3 regions of the Sedimentibacter sp. MB35-C1 genome follow, and region 1 is predicted to be linked to each of the others. Evidence: a T-box and tRNA genes for the amino acid it is inferred to sense, from the RefSeq annotation. Region 1 holds a T-box; the other regions hold tRNA genes.
What was found. A T-box is a leader RNA that pairs with one kind of tRNA and senses whether it is charged. The one in region 1 lies ahead of leuS (leucine--tRNA ligase), so its partner is inferred to be a tRNA-Leu.

Region 2: it encodes a tRNA-Leu, which carries the amino acid that the T-box ahead of leuS (leucine--tRNA ligase) is inferred to sense. The anticodon was not compared.
Region 3: it encodes a tRNA-Leu, which carries the amino acid that the T-box ahead of leuS (leucine--tRNA ligase) is inferred to sense. The anticodon was not compared.

Annotation. Positions count from the first base shown of each region.
Region 1 is NZ_CP133188.1:2,656,172-2,666,943, reverse strand. Features, by position in the region: gene RBQ61_RS12740 (manganese efflux pump MntP family protein) at 139-714, opposite strand; gene RBQ61_RS12735 (4Fe-4S binding protein) at 884-1,630, opposite strand; gene RBQ61_RS12730 (glutamate synthase-related protein) at 1,841-3,391, shown strand; gene RBQ61_RS12725 (Mrp/NBP35 family ATP-binding protein) at 3,491-4,315, shown strand; gene RBQ61_RS12720 (DUF134 domain-containing protein) at 4,363-4,731, shown strand; gene RBQ61_RS12715 (DUF5320 domain-containing protein) at 4,849-5,070, shown strand; gene RBQ61_RS12710 (NifB/NifX family molybdenum-iron cluster-binding protein) at 5,097-5,456, shown strand; gene RBQ61_RS12705 (YibE/F family protein) at 5,453-6,604, opposite strand; T-box leader at 6,736-6,936, shown strand; gene leuS (leucine--tRNA ligase) at 7,039-9,450, shown strand; gene RBQ61_RS12695 (SpaA isopeptide-forming pilin-related protein) at 9,916-10,772, shown strand, end outside.
Region 2 is NZ_CP133188.1:3,478,724-3,489,495, forward strand. Features, by position in the region: gene rsmI (16S rRNA (cytidine(1402)-2'-O)-methyltransferase) at 1-445, opposite strand, end outside; gene recQ (DNA helicase RecQ) at 438-2,627, opposite strand; tRNA gene RBQ61_RS16945 (tRNA-Leu) at 2,921-3,003, opposite strand; gene RBQ61_RS16950 (DNA recombination protein RmuC) at 3,086-4,318, opposite strand; gene RBQ61_RS16955 (aspartate-semialdehyde dehydrogenase) at 4,453-5,469, opposite strand; gene RBQ61_RS16960 (putative glycoside hydrolase) at 5,668-7,440, opposite strand; gene RBQ61_RS16965 (adenylosuccinate synthase) at 7,700-8,977, shown strand; gene RBQ61_RS16970 (hypothetical protein) at 9,022-9,522, opposite strand; gene RBQ61_RS16975 (DnaJ domain-containing protein) at 9,513-10,112, opposite strand; gene RBQ61_RS16980 (DUF5685 family protein) at 10,096-10,772, opposite strand, start outside.
Region 3 is NZ_CP133188.1:2,022,172-2,032,943, forward strand. Features, by position in the region: gene RBQ61_RS09615 (penicillin-binding transpeptidase domain-containing protein) at 1-339, shown strand, start outside; gene RBQ61_RS09620 (hypothetical protein) at 379-1,080, shown strand; gene RBQ61_RS09625 (M23 family metallopeptidase) at 1,228-1,860, shown strand; gene RBQ61_RS09630 (site-2 protease family protein) at 1,868-2,389, shown strand; gene RBQ61_RS09635 (SH3 domain-containing protein) at 2,774-3,535, shown strand; gene RBQ61_RS09640 (TIGR03943 family protein) at 3,745-4,629, opposite strand; gene RBQ61_RS09645 (GTP-binding protein) at 4,630-4,833, opposite strand; gene RBQ61_RS09650 (hypothetical protein) at 4,833-5,114, opposite strand; tRNA gene RBQ61_RS09655 (tRNA-Leu) at 5,371-5,453, opposite strand; gene RBQ61_RS09660 (DRTGG domain-containing protein) at 5,836-6,189, shown strand; gene RBQ61_RS09665 (ATP-binding protein) at 6,182-6,607, shown strand; gene RBQ61_RS09670 ([Fe-Fe] hydrogenase large subunit C-terminal domain-containing protein) at 6,617-7,873, shown strand; gene RBQ61_RS09675 (serine kinase) at 7,870-8,202, shown strand; gene RBQ61_RS09680 (PHP domain-containing protein) at 8,199-8,924, shown strand; gene RBQ61_RS09685 (ATP-binding protein) at 8,921-9,466, shown strand; gene rsxC (electron transport complex subunit RsxC) at 9,649-10,772, shown strand, end outside.

The DNA.
Region 1 (10,772 bases):
TGAAGTGACCCCTTAATAGTACACAATTTAGGTTCGGTCAAATAATTATATTTTTTAAAGATTTATTAAGTAATTTTGTTAATATAGATTAGGGGGCATTCCCCCTAATTTTTTTGTGGCCTTTTTAGGAGAATAATCTTAGCTGAAAAAAACATGCTCTATAAAGATCTTTAACCCTATTAGTATTAATATTGAGCCGCCTAAAAATTCAGCTTTCTGCTTAAACATTTCTCCGAATTTTTTGCCGAGATTTGAACCTATTATTGAACTTATAAATGTGATAATGCCGATGCATAATGCAGCGTTTACAATATTAACCTTTATTACAGCGAATCCGATTCCTACTGCCAGAGCATCAATGCTAGTTGCGATGGCCTGAAGCAATAATGTTTTAAAGGTTAAAAATTTTTCGACGTTTAGACATGCTTCTGGGTGTTTAAGTTCTTTCAATGCTTCAACAATCATTTTTCCTCCGATAAATCCCAAAAGTATCAATGCAATCCAGTGGTCTAAAAAAGAAATAGCTTCGCTGAAGGTTGATCCTACTAAGTACCCTAATATAGGCATGAAAGCCTGAAAGAAACCAAAAGCAGATGCGGTTAATAAAATCTGCTTTTTTTCGAATTTATTGAAGCACATTCCGTTAGATATTGATACGGCACACGCATCCATTGATAATCCAATTGATGTGAAAAACAGCATAAGGACACCCATTATTTTCTCCTTAGTATGTAAAGAATCATGCAGTACAGCATGACTTTTTAAATTATTTTAGTGTAACATTACGTATTATAACAAAAAAAGCAATTGATATCAAGAATTTATGCTATAAATAAAATAATGAGCAGAAGCCGGAGGTCCGGCTTTTGCTCATTATTTTTGTTTATGCGGCTGATTTGTCTTCCTTTTCCAGTGATAGTATTTTTAAAGGGCAGTTTTCTACACATGTATTGCACTTAATGCAATTTATGTTGTCAAATTGGTTTTTGTCAGAAAATTCAAGGTATGGGCTAAGCTGAAACGGGCAGACCTTAGAGCATTTTCCACAGCTGATGCATTTAGATTTATCTGAAATTGTAATTTTTTTCTCTGTTTTTTTTGCGATGCCTAATTTTCTTCCTAATCCAAGCGAGATTTTTTGCATTGTTCCCATTGGGCAGAATTGACACCATGTTCTTGAATTTACAAATATTGCAAGAGCTCCGCCAGCAATCAGAACAACTAAGTATGTGTTTGAAAACAAAGCGCCTATTTTATCTAAAATATCATAAGTTCCCCAAGAATTTAAAATCATAATCATTTTTCTTATGAAATTAAACATAAAAAAAAGGAAAAACGGAATGATAAAAAATTTTGATTTGAAAAATCCCGGTATTTTCTTATTTGCGCTATACGGTAGTATTATTTTATCAAACAGACTCCCATGGGGGCATATGTTACCGCACCAATATCTTCCGCTGAAGAAAGATGTAATAATAAGTCCTCCCATTATAAGAAGCACTACCAGTCCTAATTTAGGTTCCCATAAGCCTCCTATTGCCACAAGCACAGTTATTATCCAGCCGTATTTTCTGACAGGATTAAATATTCTGTTTGTCTTGATGTAATAATTTTTAGTCGTTTTGTTCATACTCTCTCCTTCAAATTTAATCAATAATTCACATTATATTTAGAATTGTGATTTTGTTTCCGTGACTTGGTTACAATAGCTGTAGGATCACGACGGTAAAAGTAATTCTACCATGAACTAAATTTCTTAAAGAATTGCAAACAATATTATTGACATATGTCAATAAAGTAGTAAAATATAATTATACAATTAATAATTAGGAGGTATTATATGTCTTTTAGTCCATCATTAGGAAGCACGTTGACACATACAGCAGTAAGAACTCCGGAAAACGTTTCGGAATATTCTGGTATGTGTGCAGTCTGTACAGCTAATTGTATAGGTCCATGTGAAATCGGGTTATCTGCTATAAGAGGTTGTGAGGCTCTTTATCCCTTTGAAACAGATAAAAATCAATTTGCGTCAGAAAAGAGATATCCGCTTGACTTTTCACATTTCAATATAAACGGGAAAGTATTCGGAGCTTATGGATGTGAAGAAAATGCGGATTCCGCAACTTATCCGAAAGTAGATATTCAGACGAGTTTTGGGTTATCGAAGAAAGTAAAAATGAATGCACCTATAATTCTTCCCGCTATGGCTAAGCTGAATTGGAAAGACTACTATGCTGGTGCTGCCTTGGCAGGGGTTCCCGTTGTTATAGGAGAGGATGTTGTAGCAAAGGACAAAGAGCTGGCGCTTGAAAACGGGAAAGTTGTTTCTTCTCCGTTAATTATGAAAATGGTGGATTCTTTTAGAGAATATTACAGAGGATATGGAGATATAATTCTACAGGCAAATTATGATGATGAAAATTTAGGCGTGCTTGATTATGCAATAAAAAGCTTGGGCGTGAAGTCTGTTGAATTAAAGTTTGGGCAGGCAGCAAAAGGAATTCAAGGCATGGGAGCAGTTAAGGATATAGATGATGCTGTAAAATTAAAAAAAATGGGTTACCTTGTGTATCCTGATCCTGAAGATCCTAATATAGCGGAAAATTACAAAAAAGGCAAAGGACAAATATTTGAAAAAATAGGGAAACTTCCTATATGGAACGAAGAATTGCTTATTAATAGAGTTGCAGAATTAAGAAAATTAGGTGCCGAGCGCATATGCTTTAAAACTGGACCATTTGACCCTAAAGACTTGGTAAGGATTATAAAAATTGCTTCAGAAGCAGGAGTGGATTTGATTACCTTTGACGGAGCCGGTGGAGGTACCGGAAACAGCCCTGTTAAAATGATGAATGAATGGGGCATGCCCACTGTTTATCTTGAAAGTATGCTCTACAATTTGCTAAGCAGAATGAAATATAAAAATTTTAAACTACCTCAAATTGCCATTGCCGGAGGGTTTGCTACAGAAGATCATATTTTCAAGGGACTTGCGCTTGGAGCTCCCGTTGTAAATTTTGTTGCAGTAGGAAGAGCTGCAATGGCTGCTGCAATGTCAGGGAAACAAGTTGATGAATTATTGTCTCAGGGCATAGTTACCAAAGAATATAAAAGGTTCGGTTCGGAAAGAAATGAGCTTTTTGCAGGGATAAGAGAATTGAAAATGTACTATGATAATACTGATAAAATATCAGGCGGTGCTATAGGTGTTTATTCATATATAAGCAGAGTTTCAGCAGGTCTTAAGCAGCTTATGGCGTTAAATCGAAAATTTAAACTTGGATTTATTGAAAGAGGAGACATAATTCCTCTTACAGAATTAGCGGCTCAAGTTTCAGGATTAGATACCTATGACGATCTTTTGTTAAAGGAATTAAGTAACATTTAATGTTTATTGACATATGAAGTCAGTAGGAATATAATCTTTTTAATGAACATATGTTGCTAATAAAAAATACATTAGTAAATATACGACAGGAGTAAACAGATGAGTGAAAATTGTAATTCAAGCTGCAGTTCATGCAGTCAAGACTGCGACAGCAGAAAAGAGCCTTTTGATTTTATGGAAAAGCCTCATGAAATGAGCAGCATAAAGAAAGTTATAGGAGTTGTCAGTGGAAAAGGAGGAGTAGGAAAGTCTCTTGTTACCTCGATGCTTGCTGTAACAATGAAAAGAAGAAATCACAACGTTGCTGTTTTAGATGCAGATATAACAGGACCGTCAATACCAAAGGCTTTCGGTCTGAAAGAAAAAGCAAAAGGGAATGATCATGGAATACTTCCGGTAAAAAGCAAGACCGGCATTGATATAATGTCAATCAACCTTTTGCTGGCAAATGATTCAGACCCTGTAATCTGGAGAGGGCCAATAATTGCCGGAACAGTAAAGCAATTCTGGACTGAAGTTATTTGGAAGGATATAGACTATATGTTTGTCGACATGCCTCCTGGAACAGGAGATGTTCCTCTTACAGTATTTCAGTCGATTCCGGTGGACGGTATAATAGTTGTAACGTCACCTCAGGAACTGGTTTCAATGATTGTTGAAAAAGCGGTTAAGATGGCGGAAAATATGAATGTTCCTATTTTAGGAGTAATTGAAAATATGTCATATTTCAAATGTCCTGACTGCAACAGCGAACATAAAATATTTGGAAACAGCCATATTGAAGAAGTTGCTAAGAAGCATAATTTAGAAGTGCTTGCAAAGATTCCTATAGACCCTAAAGTTGCCGTATCAATTGATAAAGGATTGGTTGAACTTTGCGACGATAGTTTATTTAATGGTATTGCAGAAATTTTGGAAAAGTAATATAATTGTAGAGATACACATTAGAAATATATATTGGAGAGATAATTATGCCAAGACCAAGAAAATGGAGAAAGGTGTGCTGCCTCCCAGACTCAAGTAGATTTGGACCTCTTGATTCTCATGCTAAAGGAAACATGTTTGTAACTATGACTATTGATGAATATGAAACCATAAGACTGATTGACTTAGAGGGATTATCTCAAGAAGAGTGTGCTTCTCAGATGAATGTAGCTCGCACAACTGTACAGGGTATATACAGTGATGCAAGAAGCAAGCTTGCGGAATCTTTGGTTAAAGGAAAAGTTCTGAGAATAGAAGGCGGAGACTACGAGCTTTGCAACGGTGAAGGAAACTTCTGTAGCAATGCGTGCAGGAGGCGGCGATGTAACATCGAACATAATAAAGAAGAAGTATAGACTGCTAGCAATAGCAGTTTTTTTCTTGAAATAAATAAAAAAGTTATTGACATATGTCAATAAAGAAGTATAATATAATTATAAATGACATATGTCAATAATAAAAGGAGGGTTATCATGCCAGGAAGAGACGGAACAGGACCAGTTAACCAAGGATTTAATTATGGAAAAAGATTTTTTAGAAACGGCTACGGCAGAAGAGGCGGCTGCGGCGGTTATGGTTACGGAATTGGATGCTTTAATGGTTATAAAACTAGGAAAGAATTTCTTTTGGAACAAAAAGAAATTTTAAAAAAGAGAGTTGAAGACATTGAAGCAGAGCTACATGATTTTGATTAGTCAACAAGAAGGGTAGGAGGTATTTTATGAAAATTGCATTACCTGCAAAGAGTAAAGACATGGGTTCAGAGTTATATGAAAGTTATGGACGCGCTCCGTATTATCTCTTATATAACAGTGTAACAAAGGAAAGTGAATTTTTGGATAACAGTGCAGTTTTAAGCCAGGGAGCTTCGGGAATAAGAGCTTCACAAGTTATTGCGGATAATGGAGTCAAGGTTTTGATTACACCAAGATGTGGAGAAAATGCACAGAAAACTTTAGAAAAAGCCGAAATACTAATTTATAAGTCAGTACCCGGCTCTTTAGAACATAACATTAACGAATTTCTCTCAGATAAATTAAGTCTGTTAGATGAATTTAATTCTAGGATGTACAAGGATTAATACTTGCTAAAAATATATGCTGAAAATATGGAAGTTACGGGGATGGCAAGAAGTATCCCCATACTTCCTATGATTGCCTGCAATATTTCAAACACTATCATTTCAAGATTTATAAGCTGCAAAAAATCATTGTTATATAATACCATCAGTAGAACTATAGATAATGAACTCCCAATATAGGCCAACACTAAAGTGTTTGTCATTGTTCCAATTGAATCTTGTCCAATATTAAGTCCAGATTTTAGGAATACTTTGTAACTTTTATTTTCAATATTTTCGGAAAGCTCATTTATAGCAGAAGCTATTGACATGGAGATGTCCATAATCGCTCCTAATGAGCCTATTACAATGCTGCCCCACAGTATAGCCTTTAAATCTATAGGGTTTTCGGTATTAACCATGAAAAGGAATATGGAATCTTGGTCTATCATTCCCGTTAGGTTCAGCATTTTGCTGATTACATACGAGAGTATTCCGGCAGCAGCAAGGCCTCCTAAGTTCCCAACAATTGCGCATAAAGTCTTCTTGTGAGCGCCGTTTATGATTAACATGCTTGAAAGTATGATGAATATACAAATTGTAATTGAAGAAATATAAATGTTCTTACCGTTTAATATCGAAGGTACGAAAACAAAGAAAATGGAAAAGCAGGTTATAATTAATGATACAATCGTATTAATTCCTTTTCTTTTGCATAACAGTATGAGCAACGAAAAAAACAACGCAGCAATAATTATTAGTGAATCTGTTCTATAATATTCTATGAAAGTCCACACGTTTTTTTCAACATTTTCTCTTGAGCTAAGAAGAGATATTAAGACATCATCACCTACTTCAATTTGTTTGGGATTAATTCCGACAGCTTCGTCAATAAATTGGTAAGCTTCGACTTTATCATTACCGGAGTCATAGTTTTTTATTTGCGCAATAAATCGAATTGATTTAGTGGCCATCATTTCATATCCGTAGTCAATTTGATCTTCTTTAATCTCTTCCACAGATAGGACTTTTGCTCTGTAAGATGTCTGTTCTTTAAGGGCACTTAAATCTGATTTGTTAGAAGTGTATCCTATTAATAAAAACAAAAGTGAAAATATCAATGTAAAAATGTATATAACCGTATCTTTGTGCTTTTTTAACAGTTCCATATTTAACCTCTATTTTGAATTTACAAATGAATTTTATCATAAAATTTTTAAATAATCAATTTTTAATTGTATTTTGAAAATTAGGTGTTGCATAAGAAAATCGCTTCTGATATAATACGAAAGAAAGTGAATAATTTACTGTGACTGGAAGCATTAGGTTTGTACATACTTTTAGCGAGCTGCCGTTTGGTGCAAGGCAGCAGTATGAGAACTGAACTCGTCCATGAGTATTTGAAGCGAACAAAGTAGTTTCAAACGGATAAAACCGTTACATAATAGAGTGAGGCATATGCCTAAAATGGGTGGTACCGCGGATAGTCTTCGTCCCAGAGTGGGAGAGGGCTGTTTTTTTATTGGTCCACAATTATACTTCTTGTGAGCAGAAACAGAGAAGTTCAGATTTTTTTAAAATTAAATTGACTATGGAGGTAAAAATGAAATCATACAATCCCGGAGTAATTGAAAAAAAGTGGCAGGAAATTTGGGAAAATAAAGAAATATTCAAAGCAGAAGATAATTCTGATAAAGAGAAATTCTATGGTTTGGTAGAATTCCCGTATCCTTCTGGAGTGGGTCTGCACGTTGGGCATATTCGCGCATACACTTCTCTTGAAGTGATTTCAAGAAAGAGAAGGCTGGAAGGTTACAATGTTCTTTTCCCAATAGGATGGGATGCGTTTGGGCTTCCAACTGAAAACTATGCAATTCAGTCAGGCATACATCCAAGAGTTGTAACAGACAGAAATATTAAAGTGTTCACACAGCAGCTTAAGGCGGCAGGGTACTCTTTTGACTGGTCTAGAACTGTTGATACAACGGATCCTGAATACTATAAATGGACACAATGGATTTTTGTGCAACTATTTAAGCGCGGATTGGCATACAAAGACAAGACATATGTTAACTTCTGCAACAGCTGCAAAGTTGTTCTTGCAAATGAAGAATCTCAAAACGGAGTATGTGACAGGTGCGGCAGCGAGGTAGTGCAGCTTGAAAAAGATGTATGGTTCTTAAAAATCAGAGAATATGCCGACAAACTGTTAGATGGGCTTAATGAAGTTAATTTTCTTCCAAGAATAAGGCTTGAACAGGAAAACTGGATAGGACGTTCATATGGAGCCGAAGTGGATTTTAAACTGAAAGATACGGATGATAAGTTAAGAGTGTTTACAACCAGACCGGATACTTTGTTTGGTGTAACGTTTATGGTTATTGCACCTGAGCATCCTTTTATTGAAAAATATGCTTCAAGAATAAAGAATATGGATGAAATTCATGACTATCAGGAGCAGTCTAGAAAGAAAACAGAATTTGAAAGAGTTCAACTGGCAAAAGATAAAACCGGCGTTGAAATAAAAGGACTTACAGCTGTAAATCCGTTTTCCGGAGATGAAGTGCCTGTATGGGTTGCGGACTACGTAATGATGGGTTACGGAACAGGAGCAATAATGGGTGTTCCTGCTCATGATACAAGAGACTGGGAGTTTGCTAAGAAATTTAACATTCCTATAATTGAAGTTATTGAGGGCGGAAACGTACAGGAAGAAGCGTACACAGATGTTGACGACGGAATATTGGTTAACTCCGGCCTGTTAAACGGTCTTAGAGTTAAAGAAGCTATTGCTAAAATAATAGAATATATAAAAGAAAATAAACTAGGTGAGCCAAAAACGAATTATAAAATGAAGGACTGGGCGTTTAACAGACAAAGATATTGGGGAGAGCCTATTCCAATAATTCATTGTCCTCATTGCGGGATGGTTCCTGTTCCGGAAGATCAGCTGCCGGTTACACTGCCGGAGGTTGAAAACTATCAGCCTACAGAAACAGGAGAATCTCCGTTGGCTAATATATCTGAATGGGTTAATGTTAAGTGCCCTGTTTGCGGTAAAGATGCAAAGAGAGAAACTGACACTATGCCTCAATGGGCAGGTTCTTCATGGTACTTCCTGAGATATATAGATCCACACAATCATGATGCCATAGCCTCTAAAGAGAAATTTGATTACTGGGGACCTGTAGACTGGTATAACGGCGGAATGGAGCACGTTACAAGACACTTGATCTATTCGAGATTCTGGCATAGATTCCTTTATGACATAGGAGCAGTAACATTTAAAGAGCCGTATGCAAAACGTACAGCGCAAGGGCTGATTCTCGGTTCTGACGGTGAAAAGATGTCTAAATCAAGAGGAAATGTAATAAATCCTAATGATATAATTGGAGAGTACGGTGCAGACACGCTGAGAACATATATAATGTTTATAGGCGATTATGAAAAATATGCAATATGGAGTGACTCAAGCGTTAAAGGATGTAAAAGGTTCCTTGACAGAACGTGGAAGCTTCAGGAAATTGCAACTGAAGAAGAGGGATATTCAGAAAAGCATATTTCTCTTATGCACAAGACAATTAAAAAAGTAACAGAAGACTATGAAGCCATGAAGTACAATACAGCTATAGCTGCAATGATGAGCTTTGTTAATGAGGTAATGGCAGATAGCTATATAACAAGAGGAGAATTGAAGTCCTTTATAACTCTGTTAAACCCGGTTGCTCCACATATAACCGAAGAAATTTGGGAAGAAATGAACTTCGGAGGAATGTTAAACCGGTCAAGCTGGCCAGTTTGGGACGAAGAAAAAACAGTTGATGATGTAATTGAACTTCCTGTTCAGGTAAGTGGAAAAGTAAGAGGCAAAATTATTATTTCCAAAGATGCTGATAAGGAAACTGCAAGGAAATTGGCTGTTAGCGATGAAAATATTAATAAATATCTTGAAGGAAAAACACAAGTTAAGGAAATTTATGTTCCTGGTAAAATTTACAACATAGTTGTAAAATAAAAGCAACGCAGATAACGACATTTTTATTAATACGGCCGCTGAATACAGCGGCCTATTTTTTGTTTGCCTAATATTAACAATATTAGACCCGAAATTTTACTGGATTTTATATCGAACGGTAATTAACACTTAACTATTGATTACTATTCGGATAAAAATAATAATTTATGTTTAGGTTGTATGCATAGTGGATATAAACAATGTATTGTGACGCTTGCTATGTATTATTTTTATACGAAGATAATGCAGTGTAGCTTAAACGTTTCATATATTTAAAAATAAACATTTATGAAGCTTGGTAACAATTGTTCTATATGTTTTTTTAAAAAGATGTGTTATCGTAGTAATTGTGCTATGCATTGCATCAATTAAGATGCGCAAGCAGTACACTAAAAAATAATTATATTCTATTTATCAGCATTTATGCTTTTAAATAAAAAAACAAAAGAAAGGAGGAAATGAAAAATGGAGAGAATTAAAAGATCAAAAATTATCAGTATGGTTTTGATGTTTATGATGGTGTTTCAGCTTATGATGCCAGGCAGCTTTGCTTATGGAGATACAATTTCAGAAGAGGATTTATCTGAAGATTCTTTGCATCTGTTATCGGAAACAACAACACCACCAGCAATACAAGCAACATTAGCAGAATCTCAAAGAAATTTGGGTAATATATTTGATTTTGTCTCGATGACAATTGATGGTACGCCTATTAATGATGAAGATATCATAAAAATAGATGACGGTACTGTAGTACAGGTAAGATATACTTGGGACACAGAAGGTGTTGATCCGAAGGCACAAGCAGGAGATATAGCAACGATCCGGCTTTCCGATGCATTTGAAATGGTTGATGTTTCCGGAGAGAATATAATAGTTGATGGAACAATTGTAGGGACCTACAGCATTAGTGGTGGGGAATTAAAGTTTGAATTCAATGAAAATATTGAAAAAGACAATGTCAAAAATGGTTATGTTGATCTTGGTTTAGAATTCAACTTGGAAAAATTCCAAGAAAATATTGTGCAAGAAATTCCATTTCATGATGGCAGCGATAATAATATTACAGTAATAGCACGACCCACGGGAACAGTAAGCAGTATTGATAAGGAGGGGCATCCTGACAGTCAAGAGAATGCAAGAGAAATAACTTGGACAATTGATGTAATCAATACCAATGATGAATTAATAACAGAAGCGACATTAGAGGATACTATTCCAGTAGGATTAGGAGCTGCCAGAGATTTTAAGATTAATGTTTTAAATATTGGCCTTAATGGAAATATAACTCCCGGAGCGGAAGCTTCACTTCCAATTCCAAC
Region 2 (10,772 bases), 820 kb from region 1:
TTTTCAACGCATCTTCAAGCTCGCTTTTCTTTCTCGGCAAAAATCCGTAAAAGGCAAATTCAAAGGTATCAATTCCCGATACAGACAGTGCAATTGTTACAGCAGATGCTCCCGCAAGTCCAATTACCTCAACACCTGCCTCTCTTGCGCTTTTAACAAGCTCATATCCTGGGTCCGATATGCACGGTGTTCCTGCATCGGTTACCAGCGACACAGTTCTGTCATTATCTGCAATATCGCTTATAATTTCGCCGCTTCTGCTTTTCTCATTAAATTTATGATATGAAAGCATACGAGTTTTGATTTCAAAAAAATTCAAAAGCTTCTGTGTATGTCTGGTATCCTCTGCTAAAACCAAATCACTTTCTTTCAAAGCCTCAACAGCTCTTTCGGTCATATCTCCTAAATTGCCTATAGGTGTAGGCACTATATATAATTTACTCATTTCTTTCTCCTGATAAGTTTGCCAGAGCAATTTTTATTTCACCATATGTTATTTCCGGCGGAAGTGCTTCCTTTATAGGTTTAAGCTTTGCGCCGCCTATTTCTTTGTATGTATTAATTATAAGTCTTTCAACATCCTCAGAAATAAAATCTCTTATATTAATTTCATATCCAAGTTTTATGCAATCTGCAAGGTGTCCCTCAACAGTGGTAGGAAGCAGTTTTCTGACAGCTGCTATTTCCTCTATACCTTTCCCTTCTTTGTAAAGCCTTAAACTCATAATCCTGGTGTCTTCCTTTTTTGATTCGTCTGCATTATTTTCATGAGTTCCCAGATGCTGTTCATCTTCTGCACTGGTCTTTATACTTTCGTTGTTTTCTATCGGCTTTTCTATATTGTTTTCCTCAATGTAGTGTTTTATTACATCACAGAACTTGCTGCTGAACTTTTCAGCTTTAATCTCTCCTACACCTGATACCTTAAGAAATTCGTTCCTGTTTATGGGAAGCTTGATGCACATATCTCTCAAAGAAGCGTCCGAGAACACCATAAAGGCAGGAACATTAAGGCTGGATGCTATTTCTTTTCTAAGTGATTTCAGCTTATCAAGCAGGTTTATATTATACGTTTTTTCAATTGTAGCTTCTTTGTCCTTTGAAATTAATTTTCTAATAGTAACAGTCTGTTTTCCCTTCAGAACGGAATAACCTAGATTAGATATAGCTAACACGGGAAATTTATCACCTGCTACATTAATATATCCTTCGGAAATAAGAAATGAAATTATTTCCGTCAATGTATTCCGGTCATATTCCTTCATTATGCCATATGTGCTTAATTTATTAAAATTAAATGATTTTATTCTTTTATTTCCGCTCCCCCTCAGCACATCTGTCACCATCCCGCTTCCGAATCTTCCGCCCATTCTGTAAATGCAAGACAATATTTTTTGAGCCTCAACAGTTATATCCCGTCTTTCAATTTCACTTAGACAATTGCCGCAATTTCCGCATTGTTCCCTTGTATATGAAGGATCAAAGTAGCTTATGAGGTGTTTTCTGAGGCACTTGTCTGTATTGCAGTAATTAACCATATCTCTAAGCTTAATATAATCATTTGATTTTGAACCAGAGTCACCTGCACTGTTATCTATTAGATAATTATTCATAACAACATCCTGAGCAGAAAACAACAAAATACATTGGGAGGGTTCACCGTCCCTGCCTGCTCTTCCTGCTTCCTGATAGTATGATTCAATATTCTTAGGCATATTGTAATGAACCACATACCTTATATCCAATTTATCAATTCCCATTCCAAAAGCATTGGTTGCAACCATTATATCAGCTTTATCATACAGAAAATCCTCCTGATTTTTTTCTCTATGAGCATCACTCAGACCCGCATGATATTTTACAGCATTGAAGCCTGATTCAACAAGTTTGTTGCAAACATCATCGACCAACCTTCTTGTAAGGCAATATATTATTCCTGAATTATCTCTGTGATCCTTCACAAATTCCAATAAATAAGGTAACTTCTTATTTTTTCTCACAACTTCAAATTTTAAATTTTCTCTATCAAACCCCGTTGTTATCTCAAAATGCTCATTTAATCCTATAAGCTTAACTATATCCTGCTTTACTTCAGGTGTTGCCGTTGCTGTAAAAGCAGAAATATTCACGCCGTTATCGGCCAGCCCTCTCAAGTCTCTTATTTTTAAATAACTTGGCCTGAAATCATGACCCCACTGCGAGACACAGTGAGCTTCATCCACAGCTACCATAGAAATATTAATTTTTTTCAACAGTTCTAAAAAACTTTCTGATTCAAGCCTCTCAGGAGCTACGTATAAAAGTTTAAATTTATTGTTTTGAGCGTCATTGATTATTTCTCTGAATTGAGACATTGATAATGAGCTATTTATAAATGCAGATGGTATCCCTATTTGACGAAGTGAATCAACCTGATCCTTCATCAATGAAATAAGAGGCGAAATTACAAGCGCCGTCCCCTCCATCATAATAGCAGGTATCTGGTAACATAAAGACTTCCCGCCTCCTGTAGGCATTATTGCCAATACATCTCTTCGTGCCAATATGCTCTCTATAATTTCTCTTTGGCCATTTCTAAACGAATCATATCCAAAGTACTTCTTTAATATTTCAACTGCTTTATCCAATTTTACACACCCTTTAATGTTAAATTATAGCATATTTCTTAAAATTATATAATAAAATAATATATTGTACAATAACAGGTCAGTATATAATTGTTGATGGCGGTTCTTCGCTTGTATAATTTTTATAAATCAACATAATAAATATTAGCAGCATTTTAAATAAATTCTGCAGCAAAATTATATAAAGCTACATTTTATCGATTTATTATCGTCAAAATGTATTTTCTAATTTTATCATAAATAAAATAAAAAATCATGTGTGAGTTCCAATCTCATACATGATTTTTTATTAATGCCGTAGAAGGGACTTGAACCCCCACGGTGTTGCCACCAACGGATTTTGAGTCCGTCACGTCTGCCATTCCATCACTACGGCTTGACTGCTTTAAAATACTAACACATCTAAAAATAAAAATCAAGAGGTTTTTCACTATTTTTAGTGGAAATTTTTGCATTTTTTAATTTTCCGTCAGCACAGCTTCTGATTCATCATTTTCGTCGAAGTCAAAATCACTTATTTCAACCTTTGATATCTTATCGAATCTTTTCTCGATTTTATTTGATGTTATGTGTATCTTATCAACATCATCGGACACTTTTCTTATGTCCTTCGCCAGCGAATCCCACCTTTGTTTGTAAAGTCTAAATTCATTCCCAAGTTTGCTGAGTTCTTCATGAATAATGCCGGCATATTTTTCTCTTTCCATGTTTCTTAGAACAACCTGTAATGTTGATAAAACAGACATAAGTGTCGTAGGCGAAGCAATCCAGATTTTTTTAGTTCCGGCATAATCAATTAAATCCTGATGATATGCATTAATTTCCGCAAATATTGCCTCTGCAGGCAGAAACATTATCGCCTGTTCCGAAGTTAGTCCTTCTATTATGTATTTTGATGAAATATCATTAATATGTTTTTTTACATTTGTTTTGAAATCCCGTTCATATATTTTTCTATCAGCATCAGAAATTTTTTTATCAATCATTCGCTGGTAATTTTCCAAAGGAAACTTTGAATCCACACACAACATTCCTACGGGTTCCGGAATATAAAGCACCGCGTCAGCTATAGTTCCGTTGCTCAATTTTTTTTGAAGCTCATAAACTTTTTTGTTGTTTTCGCCAAATACAGAAGACAATATATGATTCAGCTGAACCTCTCCAAAGGTTCCCCTGCTTTTTTTGTCTGTTAAAACATCCTGAAGTGATACTATGTTTGTGGAAAGACTGTCGATTTTTTTCTGTGCCTCATCTATTTTTGAGAGCCGCTCCAATATACTGATAAAAGTTTTGTTAGTTTTTTCAAATCCTTCATTAAGCCTTTCTTCAACGCGCATATTAATCTTCTCAAGATTTGTACCGACCTTTTCATTTAATGATGAAAAGTTATCATTTAATGATTTTGATATCTCTGAACTGAAGTTCATAAAGGACTGATTCATTTTTCCAGTATTTTTTTCAAGCCTTTCAACCGTTTCAATCTTATTCGTCAGTATCTCTCTAAGCTGTTTCTGCTCAGATTCAGATATTTTTTTTAAAATCTGATCAATTAGTTGGAAGTTGTTGTTGCTCATATTCAACTTCATTTCAGAAATTATGTTTTTTTCTGAATTCCTGCTCCCTAGCTTAATTAGTACAACTATATTGATTATCACTGATATTGTAAGAATAACAATTATAAATAAATCCATGATTCCCTCCTGTCGCTTAGTTAATAATAAACCATAATCGAACATTTGTCCAGCCGAAAGTTAACAAATAAAAAACACCATTCTGAGATAAAACTAGAATGGTGTCATAGTTTAATGGGATTTAAAGTTGTATATTATTTGTTTTCCCAATCTTTTATCAAAACTTCAGCAATTTGAACAGCATTTGTTGCAGCTCCCTTTCTTATCTGGTCTCCGCAGCACCAGAGAGCCAAGGAATTGTCTTTGCTGATGTCTTTTCTGATTCTTCCAACGTAAATAAGGTTCTGATCTGATGTATCCAGAGGCATAGGGTATTTTTTATCAGCCAAATCATCTACCAGCTTTACTCCTTCAGCTTTCGCTAAAAGATCTTTTGCTTTCTGTGGAGTTATTTCTTTTTCTGTTTCTATGGTAATTGATTCTGAATGACTTCTGTATACGGGAACTCTGACACAAGTGCAGTTAACCTTCAAATCAGGATTATGCAGTATCTTTCTTCCTTCATTTTGAAGCTTCATTTCTTCTTGAGAATATCCCATCTCATCGAAATCCCCAATCTGCGGTATCAAATTATATGCGATCTGATGCTGGAATGTTTTTATTTCCACGGGCTTGCCTTCATTTATGTCTTTTACCTGCTGATTCAGTTCTCTTATACCGTTGATGCCTGCACCAGAAACTGCTTGGTATGTTGAAACAATCATGCGGTTTATTTTAGAATATTTATTCAACTCATTTAATGCTGTTAATGCTATTATAGTTGAACAGTTAGGGTTTGCTATAATTCCCTTGTTGTTTTTAACATCCTCCGCATTAACCTCAGGTACAACCAAAGGCACATCGTCATTCAATCTGAATGCAGAAGAATTGTCTATTACAACTGCTCCCGCCTTTACCGCTGCCGGCGAAAGGGCCTCGCTTATGTTGTTTTCTGCCGCACACAATACAATATCAATATTTTTAAATGAATTTTCTGTTGCTTCCTCTACAATATATTTGTTCCCCTTGAACTCAATTTCTTCGCCTGCACTTCTCTTGCTTGCCAGCAATTTTAATTCACCGAATGGAAAATTTCTTTCGCCTAGTATTTTCAGCATTTCCTGCCCTACTGCTCCTGTTGCTCCTAATATTGCTAAGTTGTATAATTTCATAATGATACCTTCTTCCGTTTTATAATTAATTACGCTTTTAAATATATAAAACTTATTATAACAAGATATTATTCATTGTCAAGCTATTTTGTATATATTTTTGTTACACAAGTTTTTATATTGCGAACAAATCTTATAACTTATACGTGCAACTAATAAAGCAAAAGCTGTCTCTTTATAAGACAGCTCTGCAATTTCCTACAGTTCATCGGCCGAAGTTTCAAATTCGGCATTTATCTTCCATATGTTGTGTTCTCTTACAGCGTCCCACTTCACATTATCTTTTTCTATTATATGTTTAGTTTCATTTTCTGTCACTTCTATTTTATAATATACCTCAGCTTTAGCCAAATCACTGTTATCCTTATCCATTTCATACCCGTAAACCTTATAGTTTAACAGCTTGATGTTTGATGTAGCCTGAAGTTCTGCATAATCGTCAAAATCCTGTATTCTTTTGCTTACCGGCTCCATTAAATACATGTAGCTGTATCTCCCTTGAAGCATGCCTGTCAGGTATTTATCAGCAGCATCTGACGGGGTTTTTTCCCTGTAGTCCATTTCTCCTTTATCCGCAGGATATGTTTCTGATTTTTCTTTAGACGTCAACATGAAAGAATATGGATCATATGAGTTGCTTGGGTTCCAAATCATGTATTCCGCTATACCCAGCTCTTTTGCTGCTATAATCTGATCTCTCACCTTTTCAGGGCCGTATTCAATTCCTGCCCAATCAAAATCCTGAATCCAAGGCCTGATTACAGGTGGCTTTTCCATAGAAGAATTTTTTTCCACTGCCTCTTCCATGGCTCCCTTAACTACAAGGTAAGGATGAGCGTTTGGATTATCAAGATTGTACCATCCGGTTGAATAATGGCTTGGGTAAACCATAGGAGCCATATTGTCCACATATTCTCCCATAAGAACCCATGTTTGCCCTATATCTTCCGGATAATCATCCCACGTTCTTGTGATGATTCCAAATACATCAGCTCCTAAATTTACATTGTAAGGCTCTAGCTCTTTTTCAGCATACTCCAAGAAATCGGCAATAGCTTCATCTTTATCCCTTCCTTCTCTTCCCGGGAATTCTGTAATCGGATTATATCTTTTTGCGCCGTCGGGAAATCTTACGTAGTCAAACTGTATTTCATCAAATCCCAAAAGTGCAGCTTCCTTTGCAATAGAAACATTATAATCCCAAACATACTTGTCAAAAGGATTGACCCACGGTATGTTTCCACTGTTGGGATCAAGCCACGTTCCACCTGATTTCAATTGAATAGAATGTTCCGGGCTTTTAACTGCAAAATTTTTATCCTTAAAAGCAACAATTCTTCCTATAGTATAAATATCATATTCTTTCAAAATCTGAAGCATACCACTTACATCATCAATTTGTATCGGGGTTTCTTCGTTCATTTTTTGGACAATTTCAATATCACTGTCATAAGTTATAAATCCATTATCATCTTTCACATTTATTACAAGCCCGTTTATCTCTGTGCCTATGGCAATACCAATAATTCTTTCAAATTTGTTTGCTTTTTCGGCTGAAGGCGAAAATTCATTTATCTTTGATGTATCTCCTTCGGACAGTGCCTTTACATATGCTCCATAGGTATCAATGTTTTCCTTATTTAAAGTATTACCGGCAGTATGACCGGTAGCATACAGTGCTTTAACTTCAACGCTTTTCTTTTCTTGCTCATTTCCTATTGAAACAAGGGGTACATAAAATTCGCCCAATTCCTCTTTTCTCTGCTCTTCCAGCTTTTCTCTATCAGCCAGTTTGCTTTCCAACTCTATCTGAGCCCTTTCCTCATCTGTTTGAGTAGCAATAGCTTCCGTTTCCTGCTGTTTCGGTTCATCCTCGGGTATGGGTGTGTTTGCGTTGGCTTGATTTGCACATCCAGCCAGCGCTGCTGCAATTATTAATAAAGATATTATTTTTTTTGATTTATTTATCATAAATCCTCCTTGATGTAATTGTGATATGTAAACCATACCCATAATATGTTATTAAAATAAGGCATAAAAATATGACTAATTTAAAACAATTCTACCATAAATATATTCTTTGTTCAACAAACATTACAGGTTTTTTGCTTTTTCGACAAGTGTAATTTTTAGCAAAATATGCAATATAAAAATACATACAAAAAAGTATTTCTTGACATTAATATTCGTAAAATATATAATTTTTTTAGCGAAACTTAAGGAGGTTTTTATGCTAACTGCAATAGTAGGAATAAATTGGGGAGATGAAGGTAAAGGCAGAATGGTTGATTTATTGGCCGAAAATTATGATGTTGTATGCCGTTACCAAGGAGGAAACAACGCTGGCCACACAGTTGTAAATCATTTAGGTAAGTTTATACTTAACCTTACGCCTTCAGGTATTCTGAGACCTGATGTAGTAAATGTAATGGGAAATGGTATGGTTATAGACTTAGAACACCTCCACAAAGAATTAAACAACCTTAGAAGCTCTGGTGTTAAAATAACACCTGACAATTTAAAAATCAGTGACAGAGCAATTATCTGCCTTCCTTATCATGTTAAACAGGACATATTGGAAGAAGAACGTCTTAAGGATATGAAATTCGGTTCTACAAGAAGAGGAATCGCTCCTGTATATGGAGATAAGTATCTTAAAAAAGGCATACGAATGGGAGATTTGCTTAACAAAACAGCACTTAAAGAACGCATTGAACAGGTAGTTGAATGGAAAAACCTGACAATTGCCGGCGGATATAAATCCGTTGAATTCAGTGGTGAGGACATGTACAACTGGCTCATTAAATTCGGTACCGAATTTGAAGAATACATATGCGATGTGGGCTTGTATCTTAAGGAAGCTGTAAAAGAAGGAAAAAAGGTTATGTTTGAAGCACAGCTTGGTGCATTGAGAGATATAGATTTTGGAATTTATCCTTATACTTCTTCATCATCGACAATAGCCGCCTATGCACCTATAGGTGCCGGTGTGCCTGGCATGAAGCTGAGCAGCACCATAGGAATTATGAAAGCTTATTCTTCATGTGTAGGTGAAGGACCGTTTACTTGCGAAATGTTTGGTGAAAAAGCTGATGCTCTAAGAGAGGCCGGTGGAGAATACGGTGCAGCAACAGGACGTCCGAGAAGAGTCGGCCCGTTTGATGTTGTGGCATCTAAGTACGGCGTTACAGTGCAAGGAGCTGATGTGCTTGCATTGACAAAACTTGATGTATTATCATACTTGGATAAGATTCCTGTTGTTACCGGATACGATGTTGACGGAAAAATTACTGAAGAGTTCCCAATGGGAGTTTTGCTGGACAAAGCAAAACCTATAGTAGAATATGTTGACGGTTGGAATTGTGATATAAGCAAATGCAGAAAAGAATCTGACCTTCCAAAAAAAGCATATGACTATGTCAAATATCTTGAGAAAAAGGTTGGATGCACAATAAAATATGTATCTGTAGGAGCTAACAGAGAAGATTACCTAATCATGAACGACTAAACAAATAACAAAAATATTAAAACGGCAGGACACACCAGATTGTCCTACCGTTTTAATTTTGGTTTTATACTGTTCACATAGGTCGTTATGAACATGGTAAACGCATAGTCATAAATAATAAAAAGTACTTGGGCCGCAATTATCATCCACCACGCCAGCTCAAGAGGTATAAATAGTTTCACCGTAAAATACATAGCAATCAAGGCTGTATTAAAATACAAAAACTTTGCTGCGTAAAGCAGCACTGCATTGTTTATTTTTATTTCCTCTACATACTTTACTATGCTGTATAACCCAAAAAATATAATATATGTAATAATTTCAACTTTGTTGAATGTCAAAAAAAACCCGAGTATACAAGATGCTACATAAAACAAAATTCCGCTCTTAAACCCAAATTCAACAATCACAACGCCTACTAAAAGAGCAGCCGCAGCAAAAAGTATGATTGTATTTGTTTCGATCACAGATGAAAGAATTATAAAAAGCTGGTTTAATCCCAAAAGCACTCCCAAATATGCAATATCTTTGCTTTTTAACAGCATGAAATCAAGTCTCCTCCCAGACATTCACATAAACAATCTGCACAAATAAGCTGAGTGCAGCAATCAACGCTTGAATTTCCTCTACCGTAATTATATGTCCTTTGTTGATACATGTTCTGTGTGCTTAAAATCTGATTCAAGAAATTTCTGTATTCAAAATTGCCGGGATCCATCTTTACAGCAGTTTGCACAAACTTCATCCCCTGGCCTAACGATCCCATGTTTACATAGCATACACCCATGAGATAATTCCATTCAGCATTTCTGACAGACATGCCATTCAGCATCCTTATTGCGTCTTGGAATCTTCCCGTTTGTATTTGCTGTCTAATATTAAATAAACTGGTTGAACCATTTTCGTAAGAACTCCCGCTCCCATTACTGCTCTGGTATGAACCTGCGGAGCCGCCGTCCATAATCTCATCGTATGCCCATTGAATTTCCTTGAATTTTTCCTCAGCCAAATCCTTAAGAGGGTTGTTTTCATTCATATCAGGGTGGTATTTTTTAGCAAGCTTTCTGTATGCACTCTTTACTTCATCCTTTGTTGCGCCTCTTTGAAGGCCGAGCACTTCATATGGGTCTTTCATTTGCATTTCTCCTTTTGTCTAATTTATTCAATACTCCGGAATATATAATATTGTCTATTGTTCCTTTATCCTGCACAAGAGGGAGCTTTTCTATTTCCTGGCTTAAAAATGAGAGATTGAGCATTATTAAATCTTTCGCATATTTTTCCTTGTCTTCAGATTTTAAATTGTTGAAGGGGTTGTACGAACTGTTTTCTTCATCTTTTTCCATATCTTCATACGCATCAAGGTAGTATATAAACTTGCCCAAGTAAAATCCTATCTTTCTCAAGTTTTTTTCCCATTGATCATTTTTGTACAGTATTATTTCTTCCATTAGATGTCCAAACTCATTAGAAACAGCATCAATATCATCTGTATTGCTTTTTTCCAGTTCAGATATGTTATCCAAGCGTTCTTTTATTACTGCTGCTTTTTTAGGCAGTTCTGCGCTTGCTTTCCTAAATTCTCCCCTAATGGCCTGCATCGCCGCAAAAGACTTGTAATCCCTATCATCCGTCCAATTATCAAGCATATTGTAATATGAAAGAATAATATTCATCGATGCTGCATATTCCGTTATTTCGTTTTGTATAAGAAGCTGTTCTTTTATTGGATGAACCACGCATCTTTCACGGAATGTTTTATTTTCGGGTTCATACAGAGAACTTAACAGCAATA
Region 3 (10,772 bases), 630 kb from region 1:
GAGCCTATTGGTTTGTCAGATTACAGCTATCTGGATGTTGTAAAAGAAGGAATGAGGCTGGTATCTCTGGATGATTCAGCTAAACCATATTCAAGCTTTCCGGTTGAAGTCGGCAGCAAGACCGGTACGGCGCAGAATCAGGGAATAAATCCAGATACAGGAGAGCCATACGATGACTTTGCATGGTATGTTGCATTTGCTCCTTATGATGACCCTCAGATTGCAGTTGCATGTGTGCTGTTTGAAGGGGGTTCGGGACGTTACCCGACTCCAATAGTCAGGGAAGTTATCGGAGAATATCTCAAACTTAACAACGAGGAACCGCAGACAGAAGAGTAGAAAAAAGAACAAAGATGAAATTATAGTTGGGAGGCAATTATGGGAAAGGCAGTATTGATAGGCTCACAAAAAAGAGACATAGGGAAGACTGTTATTTGCATAAAGTTGGGAATGAATCTTTCGAAGGACAAGAAGGTTCTGATTGCAGATTTATCATCAGGGAAAAGAAAGATTGCAGAATACTTTAATGTCAGCGAAAATATTATATATGATATTAAGGATGTGTTGGATTCAACATGTTCATTAGATCAGGCCATAATAGAAATAAATGAAAATTTATCTCTGCTTCCCGGACCGAGAATTTACGACAAATTAAAAAATATAAGTGCCGACGCATTTCGATTACTGATAGATGAAACAAAAAAGTCATATGATGTAGTAATAGCTGATGTTGACAAAGTTTTTCAGAGTTATATAGATTTTAATTTAATTAATGATATTATTACAATAAACAATAATGATTTTTCATGTGTTAAAGAAATTAACAATGATAAGATGCTTGCAGAAAGGTATAATGTAGATGGCATTTATACCATATTGAACAAATACAACAAAAAAAATGCAAAAAGAGGAACCTTTATGAGTGCAAAAGATATTCGTAAAATGACCGAGCTAAACACATGCACCATAATTGAGGACAGCATGAAATATAATGATGTCGATTATGATTTCCTGCTAAGTACTGATGAAAGTTCCTTTAATAAGTCAATTAAATCCATATCTGGTTGTTTGATAATTTAAAGTAGAAAATGAAAAACTTTTGCATATGTCAAAAGTTTTTTGCTTTTTTAACCCCCAGTTCCCTTGTCAAATTATTTATGACTTGTCTGCGATATTTTGTAATAAAGTACTAACATTTTAATAAAATGTATGGAAGGGGTGGGTGAAATGAATAAAATTACCAGAAAAAAATTCAATTTAAAAAGAAAAGATAAGCTTAACAGAAAATTAGCATTGCAGATAATATTCAGCATTGTGCTGGTTGCAGCTGTAATTGTTACAAAGCAGCTGGACACGAATTTATCTGAACAATTTCTAAATACTGCTGATGAAAAGATAAGCGAAAGTATCGAACCTGCAAAAATAAAAAGTTCATTTTTTGGATTTTTTACGGGGTTAAAAAATAAAATCCCGTTTTTAGCAGAAGATTCAGCGGAATACTCTGCTCCGGTTAACGGGAAAATATATCAAAACTACGGGCTTAATAAAACAGAAAATGTTTCATACTACAACCACGGATTAGATATTATATCAAATACTCAATCTGTAAGAGCAATTTCAAAAGGAAAGGTAACTCAGATAGGGAATAATGAAAAGCTGTCAAACTATGTAGTCATTGAAGATGACGGAAAAACTTTTGTATATGGAAAAATAAATGAGGCTTTTGTCAGTGAAGGAAACAGAGTTTCACAGGGAGATATAATAGGAGCTCTCAATGAAGAAAATATGCTTTTGCATGTAGAAATATGGGAAGACGGTGAATCCTTAAATCCATCTAAATTGTTTAAAATGAACGAATAAAATGTAAATGTTCATTCTGATTGCATTGGCTGCACATGAAACAGCACATTTAATTTCTGCTCTTATACTGAGAATAAAATTTTACAAAATCAAAATTACACTTTTTGGTTTCAATTTAAATGCGGAGCTGGAAAGTCTGGCATTGTACAAAAAATTGTTTTTATTTTTGTCAGGCCCTGTATGCAATATATGCCTGTACTCTATATTTACAAAAACCGAGTATAAAGAATTTGCAGACATAAATCTTTTTTTGGCAGTGATAAATATGATACCCATAGTTCCTTTAGATGGAGGAAATATCTGTAAGGCTTTTTTGGAAATGTTTTTGAATATAAAATCCGTATGCAGGTATATGATAATGACCAATACATTTTTTATTGTATTATTTTTAGTAATAATACATATGCATGAAAACTATCTGTACCTTCTTTTAATTTTGATGGGGCTAAAGGGAATACTTGAAGAGAACAGGATGCTAATAGAGAAAACAATAAGAAAAAAATATAATTTGATCAAGTTTAAAAAATAAAATCAGCTTATTATGAAGATTAATCAAAAAATCAAAAAAAATATTTGAAAAAATCTATAAATAGGGTATAATAGAATTACATTTGTAAATGAGAATTTATAAATGCCTCTTAAATTTTTTGCCTCAAGCCGTGGGAAACCACGGCTTGCCCTTTTTTGCAGTCATGTTATTGACAGAACAACAATCAGCACACAGAATATAAATATAATAATATATATTTCTTTTTTTATAAAATCGTATAATTTGCATATCATTAAAATCCCCCCGGTTCTATAATTATTATATGTTGAAATAATAATAAATTGATAATTATTGAAAATAAAAGAACAGTCATATCCAGCCCTGCATAAAATAGAACATATAGTTTAGAAATGGAGGGTTATAATGCCAACAGTATATTTAAGTCCGTCTACACAGGACTTTAACATGTTTGTTACAGGTGACGGAAGCGAAGAATACTTTATGAATATGATAGCTGATGCAATGATACCGTATCTTCAGCAGTTTGGGATAGATTACTACAGAAATACACCTGAAATGACAGCGGGCTCTTCGCTCAGAGATTCAAATTCTAGAGATGTTGATTTTCATATAGCGATTCATTCAAATGCATCAGGTCCGGGACAGGAAGGGCGAAACAGGGGTGTTATAGTATTCTATTACCCTACAAGTACAAACGGCCAAAGAATGGCTAATATAATGGTTGATAATTTCAGAGAAGTATATCCGCTTCCCAATGAAGTAAGAGCAGTAGCTACAACGAGCTTGGGAGAAGTTTCAAGAACATCTGCACCGTCGGTATTAATTGAAGTTGCTTATCATGACAATGTAGAAGATGCAAACTGGATAGAGAATAATATTGATACAATTGCAAGAACTTTGGCTGAATCGGTAAATGAATTCTTTGCAGGAGCTCAGCCCGAGGTTCAGCCCGAAATGCAACCGGGTGCCGCAAGGACCGGAAGAGTGACGTTATCAAGTGGTTACTTAAACATCAGAAACGGACCGTCTCTAAATGCACCAGTCATAGGTATGGCTCCAAATGGAACGGTGGTTACAGTTACAGAGCAGGTTGGGGACTGGTATAGAGTTTTATATAACGGAACAGACGGCTATGTAAGTAGACAATATATAACGATTCAATAGGAGGCATCAAATAAATGACGATTTTTTATTGTATAAAACTAGTCGTCATTTTATTATGAAAAAGTTGTTTACATTTATAACAGTGAGTAATATAATTATATTTGCAAATGCAAATTATTTGCAATACAACTAAACTTAAAAAAATAACAGCATATACTTAAAAAATTGCTGTTATAATACATTAAAACTGAAAAAATCGAACCTCCTAATTAATAAGGATAAATATAACCTTTAATTTCCAGGGCAGGCATAATAGATGTTACAGCTATTTGGGGTTCGACCTGCCCCTCGTACTGACCTCTGATAATTTCACCCTCTACAGTTATCCACTCATTGGATGCAAGTTCAGATGCCTTGTCGTACCTGCACAGTATTCCGATAGGAGCCAGATCAGCTGCGCAGCATACCATTGCAAGTCTGGCAGCTACGAATTCATCCTCTTCGAAATACTCCATGTCATTGAATACAAAACCTGTTATTGTAATCATATAGCCTTCATAAGCATCTAAGTTTCCGTATATCTCTGCAATCCACGGGTAAAATTCTTCGTTGCTCACAGTTATTATCTTATTTTCCTTATCTAAGCCGGTAAGGTCAAGGCTGTTGTCCTCGCTTGAAGGAACGGTATCTTCAGGTGATGAATTAGCAGTATCAGGTTGAGTGATTTCCTCTCCACCAAAATCATTTTCAGTAATGCCGGGTATAGAATCCAGATTAAAGTCAGAATTGTCTGACAAAGCTTGATTGTTGCTCCTATTGGAAGTTCCCTGATAAAAAGTACTGCCTCCTGCGTAATTTGATGCCAGATTTGCCATATCAAGAGGCTTGTGGGGCAATAACAGAAGCAAGGATGGAAGCACCAGCACAAGGAAGTGAAAAGCGCGTATTTTGTGATGGGGTCTGAACATTCTAAAAAGGCTCATGCATGCCCATATAATCATAATTATCGCAGTAAAATACAGATAAGGTTTCATTTTGGGGGTAACATACAAAAGATATTTGTCACTTGTTATAAAATAAAACATGTATCCGCCGAAAATCAAATAAGAAATAAATTCTAAAAAAACCTGAGCGTTGAACGATCTTGCTTTCATCTAAATACCTCCCATTGAAAACATAAATACCGCAAAAAAGAATACTGCAAATATGGTAAACAATAGCTTTCCAATAAACCGTCTTGTAAACTGTGCTACAAGAATATTTATTTCTTTGGATTCATTTTTGTTTAGCAAATTGTTCAAAAAGGTTGTTTTTCCGGAATCCAGAAATCCGGTAGCTATATAAACAGGTATGCTCATTATTGTTCTCCGCTAAAAATATATTCAAGCTCACGAGAGCTTAAGTTTTTGCCTATAATGCATAATATGGGACTGCCTTCAACTGTGCACTTTATCAACTGAATGTTTCCCGGAATGTATTGTAAATTTAAATATCCGTTCTCACTGCACAAAATTCCCTTTGCCCTGAGAATAGTTCCTGATGCGTTTTGCTCCATAAAGTTAATCTTGTCTTTTAATTCATTTATGCTGAATAGCTTGTCTGTATGTAATAAAAGTTCATTCGAATTAATTTTATCCAAAGACTCTGAAAAAATACGAGATTTTGAATTAAGCTTTTTAAATATCTGTAGCCATAAAATTCTCCAATATTTTGGTGTGCAAATATAAATCCAAGTATTTGCAAATGCGTATCATTTGCAATAAATTTATTATATAATGACGTTTTCTCAAAGTCAAGAAAATGAAACCGACAAGATAAATATTGTTAGATAAAAACAGAGCATGGTATATACAAGAAAGACATATCCAACACTTATGTGGATATGTCTTTCTTAATGCGGTCGGGGGGATTTGAACCCCCACGAATATACATTCGCTAGCCCCTCAAGCTAGTGCGTCTGCCGTTCCGCCACGACCGCGAACTGCTTTATTATTATAAGTGATGCAAAGGAATTTGTAAAGAGAAATTTTCAAGAAAATTATGGTATAATATGAATATTCATGGTAAGAATACTAAAAATTCAGACCTTAATTCTCTTGTAATATTTTCCTGAATGGATTATAATTATATTATAATATATAGTTAAAGTGTGCATAATGCAATATGGAAATCCTTTACTCAAAACAGGCATAATGTTATTTGACAAACAAATAACAAATGTATTAATCGGAAGACTGTAACGTAAATCGGTTAAATAAACCAATCAGCTTTAAATGAAAAAGCTGATAGATGATGAATAACTGTTATGTTGACAGCAATGTTTCTTTTATAAAAAAATAAGTATAGGAGTTGGGGACTTTATGAAAATTAAGGAGATGGCTGAAATTTTAAACGCTGAAATACTGACTGATTTTAGTAAGGATGATACTGACATAAAACATGGATTTGCAAGTGATTTGATGAGTGATGTACTGGCATATGCCAACAGTGAGTCGCTGCTTGTTACCGGATTAAACAATGGTCAGGTTATAAGAACTGCAGAGATGTTGGACATGTGTACTGTGTTGTTTGTAAGAGGCAAGCAGCCGTGCAAGGAAGTAATAGAGCTTGCACGGGAGAATTCAATAACGGTACTTGCAACAAATTATACCATGTTTAAAACATGCGGAAAATTAGTGTTAAACGGTATGAAGGGAATAGAATCGGATGACTGAAAGTTTCTTAAAGCGTTACAGCTTTGACATCGTTGCAAATGATTTCATAGCTGCCGGCAAGGGGTCGAGCACCATCAAGAATTTACTAAAGTCAATGGGAATAGAAGCAAATCTTATCAGAAAGATAGCTATTACATCTTATGAAGCGGAGATAAATATTGTAATACATTCATATGGAGGTCAGCTTCACTGTGATTTGTATGAAGATAAAATAGTTATTGTTTCTCAGGATACCGGTCCCGGAATTAAAGATGTGGAGCTTGCATTAACTGAAGGATACTCCACTGCGACTGAAAGTGTCAGGGAACTTGGTTTTGGCGCAGGCATGGGTCTGCCGAATATGATGAAATATTCTGATGACTTTGAAATTACTTCAAGCAGTGACGGCACGGTTATTAAAATTACTATTTTATTATAGGAGGCAAACATGAATTTTTCAATAATGTTTGATAAGGATAAATGTAAATGCTGTACAAACTGCATCAAGAGATGTCCAACACAAGCTATAAGGCTGGTGGATGGAAAAGCTTTCATAAATAATGACAAATGCATACACTGTGGCGAATGCATAAAGGTTTGTCCATATAATGCGTATACGCCTGAGCCAATTGAATGGTACGAAGAAATGCATTTTTCATCATATAAACATAAAATTGCAATTTCATCCACACCGCTATACGGACAGTTTCCCAAAGGAACTGATATATGTAAGGTTCAGAATTCCATACTAAAACTGGGATTTGATTCTGTATATGATGCCAGCTGGGCGGCTGAAATGGTAGGAATGGCCATAAAAAGAAAAATTAATGAAGAAAAAATAAGGCCATTTATTTCTACAAACTGTCCTGCAGTGGTAAGATTAATAAAAAACAGATATCCTTCGTTAATGGATCATTTGATTTTGATAAAGGAGCCAATGGTAATTGCAGCAATGCTTGCCAGAGAAAAAGCAAAAAAGAAACTGGACCTGAAAGATGACGAAATCGGTGTGTTTTACCTTTCACCATGCCCGGCCAAGCTGCTTGCGGTAACGGATCCTGTTGGTGATTACAAGCCGTATGTGGATTGGGTTATACCTCTTAATACTATTTACGGAGAATTATACAGAGAATTGGTTAAGGGTGACAACGGATTATGCTCACATCCTTCACTGAACGGTACAAAATGGGCTGTATCGGGAGGTCAATCGGAATCAGCTGGGCTTACAAATTATATTGCCGTAAACGGGATGGAAAACATAATTCAGATTCTTGACGAAGTAGAAAATGGAAATCTTACTAATGTTGATTATGTTGAGACACTTGCTTGTGTTCAGGGGTGCGTAGGAGGGACGTTCAATGTAATAAATCCGTTTATAGCCCAAAGCAATATTAATTATATTTTGGGAAACACAAAAGATGAGAGCATAATAGAAGAACTTGATGAATTTGATGAAATGTATGAGTCTGGGGTCTTTAAATTTTCTCTTAAGCCGGAAGAAAACCAAGGGAAATTTAATATGAAGGAAGCAATTATCAAAAGAGAAAAAATAAAAGAAATATATGATAAACTTCCCGGTTTGGACTGTGGCTCATGTGGAGCGCCAACCTGTTATGCTCATGCAGAGGATATATATAATAATGAATCAACTCTTTATAATTGTGTAGTGTTGAGAGCCAACAAAATAACTGAGGAGGGAAGATGAAAATTATAGATTTTGCAAAAAAAATGGATTTATATCAGTTATATGATTCAAAAGACGATATTGAAATAGAAGGAGTATATATAGGTGACTTGCTTAGCATAGTGATGTCAAAGGCAAAAATGAACTATGCATGGATAACAATTCAAACACATGTTAACATAGTAGCTGTTGCTGAACTGCTGGATTTGTCCTGCATTATTGTAGTTGAGGACATGGAGGTTGAGCAGGAAACAATTGAAAAGGCAAAGGAACACGGAATTCCTCTGTATAAATCGAAAGAAAGCGCCTATGAAACAGCATGCAGGCTGCAAAGCATGGGAATAAAATGAAATATTATTATGACTTGCATATCCATTCTGATTTGTCGCCATGTGCAAGCGAAGATATGACTCCAAGCAATATTGTAAACATGTCATATATAAAAGGATTAAATATTATTTCAGTAACAGACCACAACACTACTGAAAATCTTCCTTCGTTTTTACAATTGTGTGACAATAGAGGAATTAAATTTATACCGGGTATTGAGGTTACTACAAAGGAAGAAGTACATGCTCTTTGCTATTTCATGAAACTTGATAGGGCGATGGACTTCGGAAGACTAATATATGATTCTCTTCCGGATATAAAAAACATTCCATCAATTTTTGGGCAGCAGAATATTTACAACAACAAAGATGAAGTAACGGGAACTTTGGATAAGCTTTTGCTGAGTGCTTCAGGCTATTCGCTTGAAGAAGTGTGTTCTTTAGCTCATAAACATTGTGGAACAATGATTCCTGCTCATATAAATAAAAAATCTAACAGTGTCCTGGGTATACTTGGGTTTATCCCTCCAGGACTTAAAATCAATTTTGTGGAAATTCACTCTAAATCGGAAATAAATGAAAAAGTTATAAAAAAATACAACATCATAAAAAATTCAGATGCACATTATTTAACGGATATATCAGAGGCAGTAAACAGTATTGAGCTTAACAATGCAGATGAGATTTACAAATACCTTTTTATAAACAGTTTGTTAAATGACTGCGGTACGGAGGGATCATGAAAGAAATATCAATGCACATACTTGACATTGTAATGAACAGCATTAAAGCCGGAGCAACATTAATAGAAATCAATATATACGACAGCATTAAAAATAATTGTTTAATAATTACAATAAAGGATAACGGAATAGGTATGAGCAGTGAAACAGCTAAGCTTGTAACTGATCCGTTTTTTACTACCAGGACAACAAGAAAGGTGGGGCTGGGCATACCAATGCTGAAGGAAGCATGTGAAAGATGCAACGGAAGCATGGAAATAAATTCGGAAATAGGTAAGGGGACAGTAATTAAATGCTGTTTTGAAAGAAATAATATAGATAGAGCGCCCCTTGGAAATATGGGTGACACAATTATGACAATAGTCAATAGCCTCGAAGAATGTGAATTAATATACAATCATAAGACCGACGAGGGAACATTTTCCTTGAACACTACTGAAGTGAGAGAAGTGCTTGACGGTGCCAGCATAAAGAGCGGTAAAATCTTACTCTGGGTTAAAGAGTATGTTAATGAAAATATAAAAAGTATATCTATTATTTAACAAGGAAAACGGAGCAAATCGATAATAATTGTTTTAAATAATTAGAAATTTAAATAATAATTAAAAAAATAATCAAAAAAGGTGTTTAAAAGTTGTCGATTATCTGATATAATCGATTTGTTTGATTATTAAATAACTTTTATATATCACTTATATAAAACATTAAAACAAGAGGTGAAAATATGAGCACAAAATTGTTTACATTTAAGGGCGGAGTCCACCCACCCACAAACAAGACGCTAACACAAAATGTGCCAATTGAGAATGCAGTTGATCCTAAAGTTGTTGTTATACCTTTATCACAGCATATAGGAGCACCATGCGACCCATTAGTTGCTGTGGGAGATACGGTAAAAGTTGGACAAAAAATAGGCGAATCAAAAGCCTTTATGTCAGTACCGGTACATTCCAGCGTATCAGGAACAGTTAAAAAAATTGAGCAGCATTATGTGCCGAACGGTTCTAAAGTTAATTGCATCGTAATAGAATCAGACGGCAATTTTGAGGTTTATGAATCTGTTCAACCGAAAGGAAACATTGAAGACCTTACAAAAGAAGAAATCTTATCAATAATCAAAGAAGGCGGTATGGCAGGTATGGGAGGGGCAACATTCCCTACTCACATTAAATTAAGTCCTCCAAAAGACAAGCCAATTGATGTTTTACTTGTTAACGGCGCAGAATGTGAGCCTTATTTAACTGCCGACCATAGAATAATGCTTGAAAAACCTGAGCTTGTATTATTGGGTGTTAAAGCAATAATGAAGGCTCTTGGTGTTGATAAATGCTTTATCGGAATTGAAAAGAACAAACCTGATGCAATAGAAATAATTCAGAAGGCAGTTGAAGGACAGGAAGGCATAGAAGTTGCTCCATTGGAAATAAAGTACCCTCAGGGAGACGAAAAGAGAATAATTAATGCCATAACAGGAAGGATAGTACCATCAGGCGGACTTCCTATGGAAGTTGGATGCGTGGTTGAAAATGTCGGCACTGTTGCTACAATAGGCAATATTTTTAAAACAGGCATGCCTTTGATACAAAGAGTTGTTACTGTATCAGGAAGTGCGGTTCAAAATCCAAAGAACCTTTATGTTAGAATAGGTACTTCTTACAAAGATGTAATTGAACAATGCGGAGGATATAAGGAAGAACCTGGGAAGCTTATAAGTGGCGGACCTATGATGGGATTTGCACAATTTACAGATGAAGTATCCGTTATAAAAGGCACTTCAGGAATTCTTGCGTTCAGCAAAAAAGAGGCAGATCTTGGGGAACCATCCAACTGTATTATGTGCGGAAGATG